4 regions of the Pradoshia eiseniae genome follow, and region 2 is predicted to be linked to each of the others. Evidence: riboswitches for the same ligand, from Rfam matches in the RefSeq annotation. Region 2 holds a riboswitch; each other region holds the start of a gene.
The links. A riboswitch is a leader RNA that binds a small molecule or an ion and turns the genes downstream of it on or off. The one in region 2 is predicted to bind S-adenosylmethionine.

Region 1: linked by a shared signal. The riboswitch ahead of CYL18_RS01570 (methionine biosynthesis PLP-dependent protein) and the one ahead of CYL18_RS10580 (methionine ABC transporter ATP-binding protein) in region 2 are both predicted to bind S-adenosylmethionine.
Region 3: linked by a shared signal. The riboswitch ahead of metK (methionine adenosyltransferase) and the one ahead of CYL18_RS10580 (methionine ABC transporter ATP-binding protein) in region 2 are both predicted to bind S-adenosylmethionine.
Region 4: linked by a shared signal. The riboswitch ahead of CYL18_RS03940 (bifunctional homocysteine S-methyltransferase/methylenetetrahydrofolate reductase) and the one ahead of CYL18_RS10580 (methionine ABC transporter ATP-binding protein) in region 2 are both predicted to bind S-adenosylmethionine.

The regions. Positions count from the first base shown of each region.
Region 1 covers NZ_PKOZ01000001.1:313,500-316,618, forward strand. Annotated here, with positions in the region: gene CYL18_RS01560 (patatin-like phospholipase family protein) at 1-80, shown strand, start outside; gene CYL18_RS01565 (M42 family metallopeptidase) at 122-1,168, opposite strand; SAM riboswitch class I at 1,298-1,416, shown strand; gene CYL18_RS01570 (methionine biosynthesis PLP-dependent protein) at 1,486-2,601, shown strand; gene CYL18_RS01575 (cysteine hydrolase family protein) at 2,796-3,119, shown strand, end outside.
Region 2 covers NZ_PKOZ01000005.1:124,368-127,486, forward strand. Annotated here, with positions in the region: gene CYL18_RS10570 (MetQ/NlpA family ABC transporter substrate-binding protein) at 1-122, opposite strand, end outside; gene CYL18_RS10575 (methionine ABC transporter permease) at 138-806, opposite strand; gene CYL18_RS10580 (methionine ABC transporter ATP-binding protein) at 803-1,834, opposite strand; SAM riboswitch class I at 1,949-2,067, opposite strand; gene CYL18_RS10585 (O-acetylhomoserine aminocarboxypropyltransferase/cysteine synthase family protein) at 2,161-3,119, opposite strand, start outside.
Region 3 covers NZ_PKOZ01000016.1:20,027-23,145, forward strand. Annotated here, with positions in the region: gene metK (methionine adenosyltransferase) at 1-1,118, opposite strand, end outside; SAM riboswitch class I at 1,242-1,370, opposite strand; gene pckA (phosphoenolpyruvate carboxykinase (ATP)) at 1,697-3,119, shown strand, end outside.
Region 4 covers NZ_PKOZ01000001.1:781,004-784,122, reverse strand. Annotated here, with positions in the region: gene CYL18_RS03940 (bifunctional homocysteine S-methyltransferase/methylenetetrahydrofolate reductase) at 1-1,379, opposite strand, end outside; SAM riboswitch class I at 1,465-1,572, opposite strand; gene CYL18_RS03935 (class I SAM-dependent methyltransferase) at 1,696-2,292, shown strand; gene CYL18_RS03930 (phosphatase PAP2 family protein) at 2,359-3,027, opposite strand; gene dapF (diaminopimelate epimerase) at 3,062-3,119, opposite strand, start outside.

The sequences.
Region 1 (3,119 bases), on a different contig from region 2:
GGCGAAAGCTTGAGAAGCTCTATCATCAGGGGTATGCGGAAGCAAAAAAAGCATATCGAAAATTGAAGGAACTATTATAAGGAAAAAGAGGTGCGGATGGTATTCGCACCTCGTAAAGGGATTAAATAACGAGCTCTGACTGCATATAATGCCAAAGCAGATTAGCTGTGTGCTCAATTGAGCTGATATGAGTTCGTTCAAATGCATGGGAGGCATCGATACCGGGACCGATTAATCCGTGGACGATGTCAAATCCAGCGCGGATTGCTGCGGAGGCGTCTGAGCCGTAATATGGATAGATATCAATGCGGTAATCGACCTCATGCTTTTTCGCGAGCTCGACAAGGTGCTGGCGCAGACCATAATGATACGGACCGCTTGAGTCTTTCGCGCAAATGGAGACGCTGTATTCATCCGTTGTCTGGCCGTCTCCGATTGCTCCCATATCAACAGCCAAATATTCCACTGTCTCTGGCGGTATATTGGAGTTGCCGCCATAGCCGATTTCTTCATTATTGGATATGAGGAAATGGGTGGTGTAAGGAAGAGTAATATTTTCCTCTTTAAGCTGCTTGATCAAGTAGAGAAGAATGCCGACACTCGCCTTGTCATCAAGGTGCCTTGATTTCAAAAAGCCGTTGCCCGCAAGCTCTGCGCGAGGCTCAAAGGAGACAAAATCACCGACCTCGATGCCAAGCGCTTTCGTGTCTGCCTGTGATTTAGTGACCGCATCAATGCGGACTTCCATATGGTCGTCATCTCGTTTAATATCACCCATTTTTTGATAGACGTGGACAGATGTTTGCGTCAATAGAATGGTACCGGTATAAACGGTTCTATCTGCTGTGTGAATTTTGCAATATTCTCCTTCACAGGCATTCCAGCGGAATCCGCCAACCATAGTTAGTTTCAAGCGTCCGTTTGGCTTGATTTCCTTTACCATTGCTCCTAACGTGTCGACATGAGCCGTCAGGAAACGGTGCTTCGAGTCATCCTGCCCCTTAATTGTGGCAAGCAGGGCCCCTTTATTTGTGCGCCTGTTCTCAATTCCGTATGTATTCAGAAATTTCTCTGTATAACGAATGGCCTCTTCTGTATAACCGGTAGGACTTGGGATGGAGACCAAGTCTTTAATGTAGCGAAAAATCTCTTGTCCGTCTGCTTTCATTGGTAGACACTCCTTTTTGGTGGATAAGTCTATTATATACTTCTGCGAAAAAAGGGTACAACAGCTGAGAAATTTCTTGCTTTTTCCAATGCACCCGTGTAAATTATAATTAAATGAATATTCTAATAAATCTTATCGAGAGAGACGGAGGGACGGGCCCGATGATGTCTCAGCAACCGCCGATGTTTGTGTTCGGAAAGGTGCTAAATCCTGCAAGGCATGTTTTTTCGTGCCTCGAGAGATAAGAAGGAGAATTAAGGATCAATAAGTCTTCTTCTTGGAAGACTTTTTTATTTTTATTCGGGAGGGTCAGCATAATGACTACATGGAAGATTGAAACAGTATTAGCCCAAATCGGCAATCGCAGTGAAACACATACAGGCACGGTGAACCCGCCCGTGTATTTCTCAACGGCATACCGGCATGAAGGAATTGGACAATCGACAGGCTATGACTACACCCGGACAGGAAACCCGACAAGAGAGATTTTAGAGAAAGCAATCGCAAAGCTTGAAGGCGGTGACCAAGGGTTCGCCTACAGCTCTGGCATGGCGGCCATTCATGCTTTACTCACGCTGTTTGAACCGGGAGATGAGATTCTTGTCTCTGCTGACCTTTACGGAGGTACATATCGTTTGTTTGAGAAAACATGGAGGAAATATGGCATTTCCTTTGTCCAATGCCAGTCCTATGAAGATTTTTCCGAAGCCATTTCAGAACGAACAAAAGCCTTGTTTATCGAAACGCCAACCAATCCTTTAATGCAGGAAATCGATATCCGCGCACTTGGTAATCTGTGTGACGAGAATCGTCTATTACTGATTGTCGATAACACATTCTATACACCTATCCTGCAGCGGCCGATTGAGCTTGGCGCAGATATCGTTGTTCATAGCGGCACGAAATATTTAGCCGGCCATAATGATGTCCTGGCTGGACTAATCGTCGCAAAGGGTGACGATATTTGCCTGAAGCTAGATGAATATCAAAACGCGACAGGTGCTGTTCTCTCTCCTTTTGATTCCTGGCTAGTGATGAGAGGCATGAAAACACTTAGCCTCCGGATGAAGCAGCATGAAGAGAATGCCAAGAAAATTGCTGCCTTTCTAGAGGGAAGGGAAGAGATCATAGATGTCCTCTATCCAGGAAGCGGGGGGATGATTTCCTTCCGTATTCAGTCGGAGGAATGGGTCAATGACTTTCTGAAGGGCCTTGGCGTGATTACATTCGCTGAAAGCCTTGGTGGAGTGGAAAGCTTGATGACCTACCCGGCGACGCAAACCCATGCTGATATTCCAGAGGAAGTTAGGATTGCAGGCGGCGTCTGTAATAGGCTGCTCCGTTTCTCTGTCGGCATCGAGCATGCGGATGACCTCATTAATGATCTTAAAAGCGCTTTAGAAGCCGTCACCAGCAAACAAGTGAAGGCTTAAGATGATATTAGGAGTCAGTCCTATTTTATAGGGCTGGCTTTTTCATGCAATTGGTTATTTAATAACAAGAATTGAAAAAACGGAAAAGGGAGGAATTATTTTATTTTAAATGGTAGAATAGCTGTAAAATTACTTGTAAAGACATCACGCGATTTTTTTGTATTACCGGATGACAATTAAATCCTACAAGAGGAGTGATCAGGTTGAAAGCGTTGATAAATATTGATTATACATATGATTTTGTGGCGGACGAAGGAAGATTGACTTGCGGTGAGCCAGGGCAACTTATTGAAGATTATATTGTTTCTTTAACGAAGGATTTTATCGAACGGGAAGACTATGTTGTATTTGCGGTTGACGTTCATGATGAGGGAGATTCCTATCACCCGGAGACTCGCTTATTCCCCCCTCATAATATTCGCGGTACGGCGGGAAGAGATTTATTTGGAAATCTGCAAAATGTGTATAATAAGAACAAGGGACGAGAAAATGTACTTTGGATTGACAAAACGCGCTAT
Region 2 (3,119 bases):
GAAGCCCCTATCGTTAATTTCTTTTCGTCCCCATCACCTGAGCCTGAATCCTCTGAACTGCCGCAAGCAGCCAAAATTAATGTGAAGCAAAGTACTAAAATGAATGATAACTTCTTTTTCAACTCCATCTTCCTCCCTTAACGTTTATCCAGTTTCCTGGTTATGCTATCTCCAATAAATTGGAGGATAAACACAATAATCAATACTACGATGGTCGCCACCAAGGTCACATCAGACTGGCCGCGGCTGAAGCCTTCTAAATAGGCAAGGTTTCCTAATCCGCCTGCTCCTATCATGCCTGCCATCGCAGTATAGCCAACTAGCGCAATCGCCGTCACGGTAATACCTGATACGAGTGCCGGCAGTGATTCCGGAATTAATACCTTCCTTATAATCGTGAAGGTTGTTGCTCCCATTGACTTAGCGGCTTCAATAACCCCTTTATCAATTTCCCGCAAGCCGATTTCGACCATCCGTGCATAAAATGGCGCTGCCCCAATAATTAACGCTGGCAACGCGGCATTCGCACCAGTGATTTTCCCAACAAGAGCTTTTGTGAATGGAATCAGCAAAACAATTAATATGATGAACGGGATGGAGCGGAATATGTTAACAAACGCCGCAACAATCCCATAGATTAATTTGTTTTCCCAAAGATTCCCCTTAGATGTCAGAAATAATAAGAGGCCAAGGATGATACCAAGAAAAAAGGTTGCCACTAGCGCTATGATTGTCATGTATATAGTCTCTTGGGTTGCCTCAGAAATGCGTTCCCATACGACATTCGGAAAATATGTCTCTATCATTCTGAAATCACCTCCACACCGATATCTTGCTTATGAAGATAGTCAATCGCTCTTGAAACTTCTGCTTGTTCCCCATCCACATGGATGAATAATGTGCCATATGAACCATTCTGCGTTTGAGATATTTTCCCTTGCAGGATATTCACATTTATTTTGTATGAGCGAATGACATCTGAAAGCACCGGTGTTTCCGCTGATTCACCGATAAAGGATAACTGGACCACTTGCCCAGTCGGGTAGGCCTCAAGCAAGTGTTCAATGGTTTCCTTCGTTTCCTCAGGCTCCGTCACTTGCTGAACAAAACGCTTTGTGATTGGTGCCGCTGGTTTCTTGAACACATCGAGCACCTGTCCAGTTTCCACGACCTTGCCCAATTCCATAACTGCAACACGATGACAAATCTTACGAATGACATGCATTTCATGCGTAATCAGGACAATGGTCAATCCTAGACGTTTATTGATGTCGACCAATAAATCAAGAATATCATCCGTTGTTTGCGGGTCGAGTGCAGAGGTTGCTTCATCACATAAGAGCACCTTAGGATTATTTGCCAGCGCCCTCGCAATTCCGACACGCTGTTTTTGGCCCCCGCTCAATTGGGACGGATAGGCATCCTCTCTGCCCTCAAGACCTACTAGCTTGATAAGCTCCTGTACCCTAGCTTTTCGTTTCTTTTTCGGTACCTTTGCTATTTCTAGAGGAAACTCAATATTTTCACTAACGGTTCTAGACCATAGGAGATTAAAGTGCTGGAATATCATGCTCACTTCTTTGCGCGCTTCTCTTAATTCCCTTCCTTTAATGGCGCCCATATCCCGGCCAGCGACCTTTACTGTTCCTTTTGTCGGTTTTTCCAAACCGTTCAACATGCGGATGAGCGTACTCTTTCCGGCACCGCTATATCCAATGATCCCAAAAATCTCACCTTGCTCGATTGATAAGGATACATGATCAACAGCTTTAATGGATGTACCTTTTTTAAAAGTTTTCGTAAATGTCTTGGATACATCGTTCAACGTGATCATTCAAATCTTCACCTGCTCTTTCTTCAAATGCTCCACAAGGGATTTCACTCAATAAAAAATGCCTTTCTGCTATGAGCAGAAAGGCATGGATAATTAAATTATGCATGTTCCTTTCTCTCATCTTCCAGGACTACTACGTTCCTGTGTGAATTGGCACCTTTTCAATCATGTTATCATGATTGCCGGTTGCCGGGCTTCATAGGGCACATTCCCTCCACCTCTCTGGATAAGAGTCGTCGATTCATTCAATTAGCTTACTGAATGTTATCCTATCATGGAGAAGAACAGGGTGTCAACAAGGACTTACTATTTGGCGCAAAATTCTATCATTTAGAAGTAATAGATTGAGAGCTAATGCCAGTCGCCTTCTCAATAGCGATTTCCAGCTCTTCAATTAAATCTTCTACATTCTCAATCCCGATTGAAAGACGAATAAGATCCTCGGTGACACCAGAGGCCTTCAAATCTTCACTGCTCAGCTGCTGGTGGGTTGTGCTTGCCGGATGGATAATTAAGCTCTTCGCATCGCCAACATTGGCAACATGTGACCAAAGCTCAATCGAATCGATTAATTTTTTCCCGGCATCTCTTCCGCCCTTGATACCAAAGACAACGACGGCCCCTGCTCCCTTCGGCAGATATTGATTCGCCAGCTCATAATCAGGATGATCTACATCTCCTGGGTATAGAAGCCAGCTGACGGCTGGATGCTGCTTTAGATATTCAATGATCTCCTCGGTATTTGCGATATGCTCCTTCATTCTTACATGCAGGGTTTCAAGACCAAGAATGAATTGGAAGGCATTATACGGACTTAAGGCTGGACCCAAATCTCTTAGAAGCTGGACTCTGGCCTTGGTGATATAGGCAGCTTCCCCTACCGCCTCGCTATAGACGATATCATGATAACTAGGATCAGGCTCTGTAAATCCTGGGAACTTCGGAGAATTCCAGTCAAACTTCCCAGAATCAATGATAATTCCGCCCAAGGTCGTTCCATTCCCTAAAAGCCATTTTGTTGCGGAATGAACAACAATATCAGCACCGTGCTCAATTGGACGGCATAGATACGGGGTGGCAAATGTATTATCAATAATCAGCGGGATTCCTTCTGCATGGGCAATCTCAGCCACTCTCTTGATATCAAGCACACTTAAGCTTGGATTGCCGATTGTTTCTGCAAACACAGCTTTTGTCTTTGATGTAATCGCTCGTTTGAAATTCTCCGGGTCGGATGAGTCAACAAACTTCACTGCTATGCCGTATTTAGGAAGAGTTGTTGCGA
Region 3 (3,119 bases), on a different contig from region 2:
CCATAAGCAGCTGTTTGCTTGTAGATTGGACGTCGGAGATCAAGCATTTTGATAATGCCTGCTGGACGAAGATCAAAGTTCACACGGATAAGTTCCACTAACTTCTCTTCATCTATCTTGCCAGTACCGAATGTGTTCACGGAGATGGATACAGGCTGTGCAACACCAATCGCATAAGCCAGCTGGACCTCAGCCTTTTCAGCAAGACCTGCCGCTACGATGTTCTTCGCTACGTATCTTGCCGCATAAGCTGCGGAACGGTCCACTTTTGTTGCATCCTTTCCTGAGAACGCGCCGCCGCCATGACGAGCGTACCCGCCATACGTATCAACGATGATTTTGCGTCCAGTTAATCCAGCATCGCCTTGCGGTCCGCCAATAACAAAGCGGCCTGTTGGGTTGATGAAGTATTTTGTCGATTCATCAATTAAATGTGCTGGGACAACCGGTTTGATCACATGCTCCTTCAAATCCGCCTGAATTTCCTCCAATGTTGTTTCCGGATCATGCTGAGTCGAAATGACAATTGTATCTACGCGAACTGGTTTGTCATTCTCATCATACTCAACCGTGACTTGAGTCTTGCCATCCGGTCGCAAGTATGGGAGTACCTCTTGTTTCCGAACCTCTGTCAATCTTCTTGATAACTGGTGGGCAAGTGAAATTGGAAGAGGCATTAGTTCCTCAGTTTCATTGCAGGCAAACCCGAACATTAAACCTTGGTCACCGGCACCGATGGCTTCGATTTCTTGATCTGTCATCGTTCCTTCACGAGATTCAAGTGCCTGGTCCACCCCTTGGGCAATGTCCGCTGATTGTTCATCAATGGAAGTCAAAACAGCACAAGTCTCTGCATCAAATCCGTACTTCGCCCTTGTATAGCCAATTCCTTTAATCGTTTCACGCACAATTTTCGGGATATCCACATAAGTAGATGTCGTAATCTCTCCAGCGACAAGCACAAGACCTGTCGTTACAGACGTTTCACAAGCCACGCGCGCATTGGGATCCTTTGCAAGAATCTCATCTAGAATAGAATCGGAAATCTGATCGCAAATCTTGTCCGGATGTCCCTCTGTTACAGATTCGGATGTAAACAAATGTCTTTTAGTCGACATAAAAACTCCTCCTTAAATTCTTCTCTATGACGGCTACTCATTATCTTTAGTCATGTCCTGAATGCACAAAAAAAGACCTTCCTAAAGAGGAAAGGTCTAATATCTCACGAAATTCGCCTTTCACTCTCATCGTTCAAGGCTTCTATTAGCCTTGCATCAAGTTAGCACCTTTGCGTGAACCTCCATGGATTCAAACTGCAGGTTGCCCCGGCTTCATAGAGCTTTGTTCCCTCCACCGAGTCTTGATAAGAGTATCCGTTTCAAAGTTAAATCTTAACTTAATATACTATGAACTGTCAATATATGTGCATGATATAACGCATGAAATCTAAGGACAACAGGTATCGAAATAGTGCGAATAAACTGATATAATTATTGTGAATAATTAAACAAAGTACTTTAGAAATATATTAGAATGAGCTCCGCCTATGCTGCTTGAGGGAGGGAATGTTCTTACGGTTTAGAGAAGGTTGGTTAATATTTTTATTTACCTAATTAGTATGTTCAATTAATACGAATATGTTATACTATTTTCCATACGAGAGATAAATACAATAATTGGAAGAGGATGATTTCTTATGAACCAAGTTGAAATATCCAATGAGTTGAAACCACAGCTAACAAATGAGAATATGCACATCCAGTTATCCGTTCCTCAATTGGTTGAAAAAGTATTAGCAAGAAACGAAGGAATCCTGACATCAACCGGTGCCGTTAAAGCGGAGACAGGGAAGTATACCGGTCGATCTCCGAAAGATAAATATATTGTAGAAGAAGCATCCTCAAAAGACAAAATCGACTGGGGAAATGTGAATAGGCCTATTTCCGAGGATGCATTCGCTAACCTATATGAAAAAGTCATTAACTACTTAAACGAGAAAGATGAGCTCTTCGTTTTCAACGGCTATGCTGGCGCTGATCAAGATTACCGCCTTCCTATTCAAGTAATCAACGAATATGCATGGCATAACCTCTTTATCCACCAGCTGCTCATTCGTCCTACAGCACAAGAGCTAGGAAGCCATCACTCCGAGTTTACGATTATTTGTGCGCCTGGGTTTAAGGCAGATCCAGCAGTAGACGGAACGAATTCAGAAACGTTCATCATCATTTCTTTCGAAAAGAAGATTGTCTTAATCGGCGGTACAGAATACGCTGGGGAAATGAAGAAATCTGTCTTCTCCATCATGAACTATTTGCTGCCTGAGAGGGATGTATTCTCCATGCACTGTTCAGCCAATGTCGGCCAGGAAGGAGATGTCGCCTTATTCTTCGGTCTCTCCGGTACAGGCAAAACTACTTTGTCTGCTGACCCGAGCCGCCGATTGATTGGGGATGATGAACATGGCTGGTCTCCTAGCGGCGTCTTTAATATTGAAGGCGGCTGTTATGCAAAATGCATCAATCTTTCCCGGGAGAAGGAGCCGCAAATCTTTGATGCCATCCGCTTTGGATCTGTCCTTGAGAATGTCATGGTTGATGAGAAGACAAGAATCGCAGATTATGACAACGGCTTCCTGACGGAAAACACACGGGCAGCATACCCAATTGATGCCATCAGCAATATCGTTAATCCAAGCGTAGCCGGGCATCCAACGACGATTATCTTTTTGACTGCTGACGCATTCGGTGTTCTTCCACCGATCAGCAAACTCACAAAAGAACAGGCGATGTATCATTTCCTTAGTGGCTATACAAGCAAACTTGCCGGAACAGAACGCGGAATTACCGCTCCTGAGGCTACCTTCTCAACCTGCTTCGGTTCTCCGTTCCTGCCATTACAGCCAACTCGCTATGCTGATATGCTCGGCAAGAGTATCGAGGAACATAATGTACAAGTTTACCTTGTAAACACAGGATGGACAGGCGGAGTATATGGTACAGGAAGCCGAATGAAGCTTTCCTACACGCGCTTAATGGTGCAAGCTGCCCTTGAGGGTGAGCTGAATAATGTTGAAACCATAAAAGACAGCATATTCGGGTTGCACATCCCGCTTCATG
Region 4 (3,119 bases), on a different contig from region 2:
GTCTGACCGCCAAGCGGTTTCCCTGAATAGGAGATGCCTGCATTGAATTGCTTAATCAATGAAATCAAATCAATCGATGATAAATCATAGACAGACGTCGCACCCGGGAAGTCTCCAATTTTAGAGGGATCGCCTGTCACTACGAGGACCTCATTCAGCCCCAATGTGTGCATCCCCATCAAATGGGATTGAAGACCAATCAGGTTATGGTCACGACACGTTAAGTGAACAAGCGGATTTTTCTTATGTTCTGCTTTTAGCATCGAGGCAATCGCCACATTTGATATACGCGGAGAGGCCAGGGAATTATCTGCAAGGGTAATCGCGTCAGCACCCATTTCATGCAAGTATTTGCTTCCCTTCATAAATTCCTCTACCCCGAGCGTTTTTGGCGGATCCAATTCAACTAGAATCGTCGGGTCTTGCTTGACTTTCCCTAGGATGGTTTGCTTTTTGGGATACTTAAACTCATATGTGTAGACATGAGTTTTTCGGCTGATAACCTCCTTCTTCTCCGTCAGAGGCACAAGTCCGAGTATCCCCCTCTTAATTGCTCGAATATGTTCAGGCGTTGTCCCGCAGCAGCCTCCAATCAGTCGAACCCCCTGCTCAATCAGCTGTTTCGCGGCATCCGCAAAATAATCAGCATTAGTTGAATAGACATAACGCCCGTTATCCAAATCAGGCAGACTCGCATTCGGATAGGCTGAATGGTACGTCTCTTTATTTAATGGCACTTCCTCAAAGGATCGAATCATATGATACGGACCCATCCGGCAATTCAGGCCGACGATGTCTGCTCCGTTTTCTTTAATCATCTCAAAGGCATCCTTAACCTGCATACCGTTTTGGAGCAGACCAACCTCATGCAAGGAAATATTGGCGACGATCGGCAAGTCCGTTTCCTTTCTCGCAATCGCCAGCACGCTCAATAATTCCTCCAGGTCATAATAGGTTTCCAAAATCAGTCCATCCGGCTTCTCTTGAAGCAGCGCATCAAGCTGCTCCTTGAAATAGACCCCGATTTCCTCCAAGCTAAGCTCAGACTTCCGGACACTCCGAAGGCCGCCAATCGTGCCTAGTACATAGACCTGACCATTTGCCGCTTCCTTGGCGAGCCGGACGCCCTCCCTATTAATCCTTGCAGTTTCCCCTTCCAGGCCATAGCGCTTCAGTTTATGATAATTAGCACCAAATGTATTCGTCTGTATAAGGTCTGCTCCTGCTTCTATGTATTCCTTATGTAAGGCGACGATTCGCTCCGGATTGGTGAGATTTAATTCCTCATAGCATGTATCTATCCCAAAGGAATAGAGTAATGTTCCGCTGGCTCCATCTCCCACAAGGATTTCTCCCTTAAGCCTCTCTAGTAAATTCATGATTTTCTCCTCCCTTGATATGCAGATGGATAACCGATTATAAAGAAAGAGCCTTTCAAAAATGAAAGCCCCTTGTTCAGTACGGCACTCATCTTCCAAGCTATGCTTGCTGGATTTAGCACCTTGGACTACACACTCGGTCCAGGTTGCTGAGGTTTCCTCGGGCCAGTCCCTCCACCTCTCTAGATAAGAAAATATTGGATTGTTTATTTAATTTACTACAATTTTTCAGTTATTTCAATTTATTTAGAAAATTATCTCCAAAAAGTTATCTACCTTCAGCTTTCGGGTAGTAAATGACAGAGGTGATGTAAACATGAAGGATTTCATTTCAAAACAATTTAAAGAACCGAAGGGTTTAGTGGGAAAAGCGGCCGGGAAAGTGATGGCTTATGAAAATGGCGCTTTATACGACTGGACTTTCCATAAGCTAGGGATCAATAATGGTGATATGGTGCTTGAGATAGGATTCGGTCCTGGCGAAGGCTTGAATAAGCTTCTTTCTTCCTTCCCGAAATGTACGGCCGATGGCTACGACCCTTCAGAGGCCATGGTTGAACTAGCTAAAGAGAAAAATGAGGATTCCATAGAAAGCGGTCGACTTCGAATCAGGAAAGGGACTGCCTTTGACGTACTAACGGAAAATCAATACGATCGCATATACAGTGTCAATAGCTTCCCGATGTGGGAAGAGAAAGAACAGGCCATTCAACACCTGCACTCTATTCTAAAAAATGAGGGAACAATATCCATCACTGTTCAGCCCCGGCAAAAAGAAGCTACCATCAAGGAAGCAATGAGGCTATCCGATGAAATATCAGCCTACCTGAAACAGGCTGGCTTCCATACAATCAAAATGGATGATAAAGAGCTCAAACCCTGCACTGCCATTTGCGTGAGCGGAACAAAATAGCGAAACAAAAACGCCTCCTCGCCAAGCTCATTTAAGAGAGTTGGCAAGGAGGCTTTAATGCCCTTACTATTTCCTCTTCCTTCTTCCCAGATAATCCACATACTTAAATACCACGGCAGAAATAATCAGCCAGACACCGCCGGCTGCATAACCGGCGAGTACATCGCTCGGATAATGGACACCCAGGTAAATACGACTGTAGCCCATAAGCAGGATCATCATGGAACAGACAAAATATACTGGAACTCTTATTTGCCACTTCTTCGTCATCCGTGTAGCAATAATCATCAAAGCACCATACAGAATAAAAGAGGACATCGAGTGCCCGCTTGGAAAGCTGAACCCATTTTCGACGACAAGCGGATTTAAGGATGGACGCTCGCGTTGAAATGTCCATTTTAAATAACGGTTAACGAAGGCACCGGATAGAGTGACATAGATGAGAAAGGCTGTACTCAAATAATTCCGTTTCCAGATAAACCAAATGGAAAAGAGGATGACCAGAACTGTATTCCCCTTCACTGATCCGAGGCTCGTCAATAAAACCAAAAGCTTTGTGCTCAAATCATTAATGCTTCCTTGCACGACGTGAATGATTCCCATATCAAAGCGGTACACGCTCTCTCCATCAATCCCTCTGGCAAGATCAATAAAGAGATAGGTTAATGATACCAGCAGGAGGATTGAAATAAGCAACCTCACTGGTTTAAATTGAAATCGTTCATTCAATGGCACAAGCTATCACACACCTTACTTTGTTAGTATACTATTAGATTGCCCCAACGATTTCCTTCACATGATTGACGAATGCATGATAGGCTGCCACT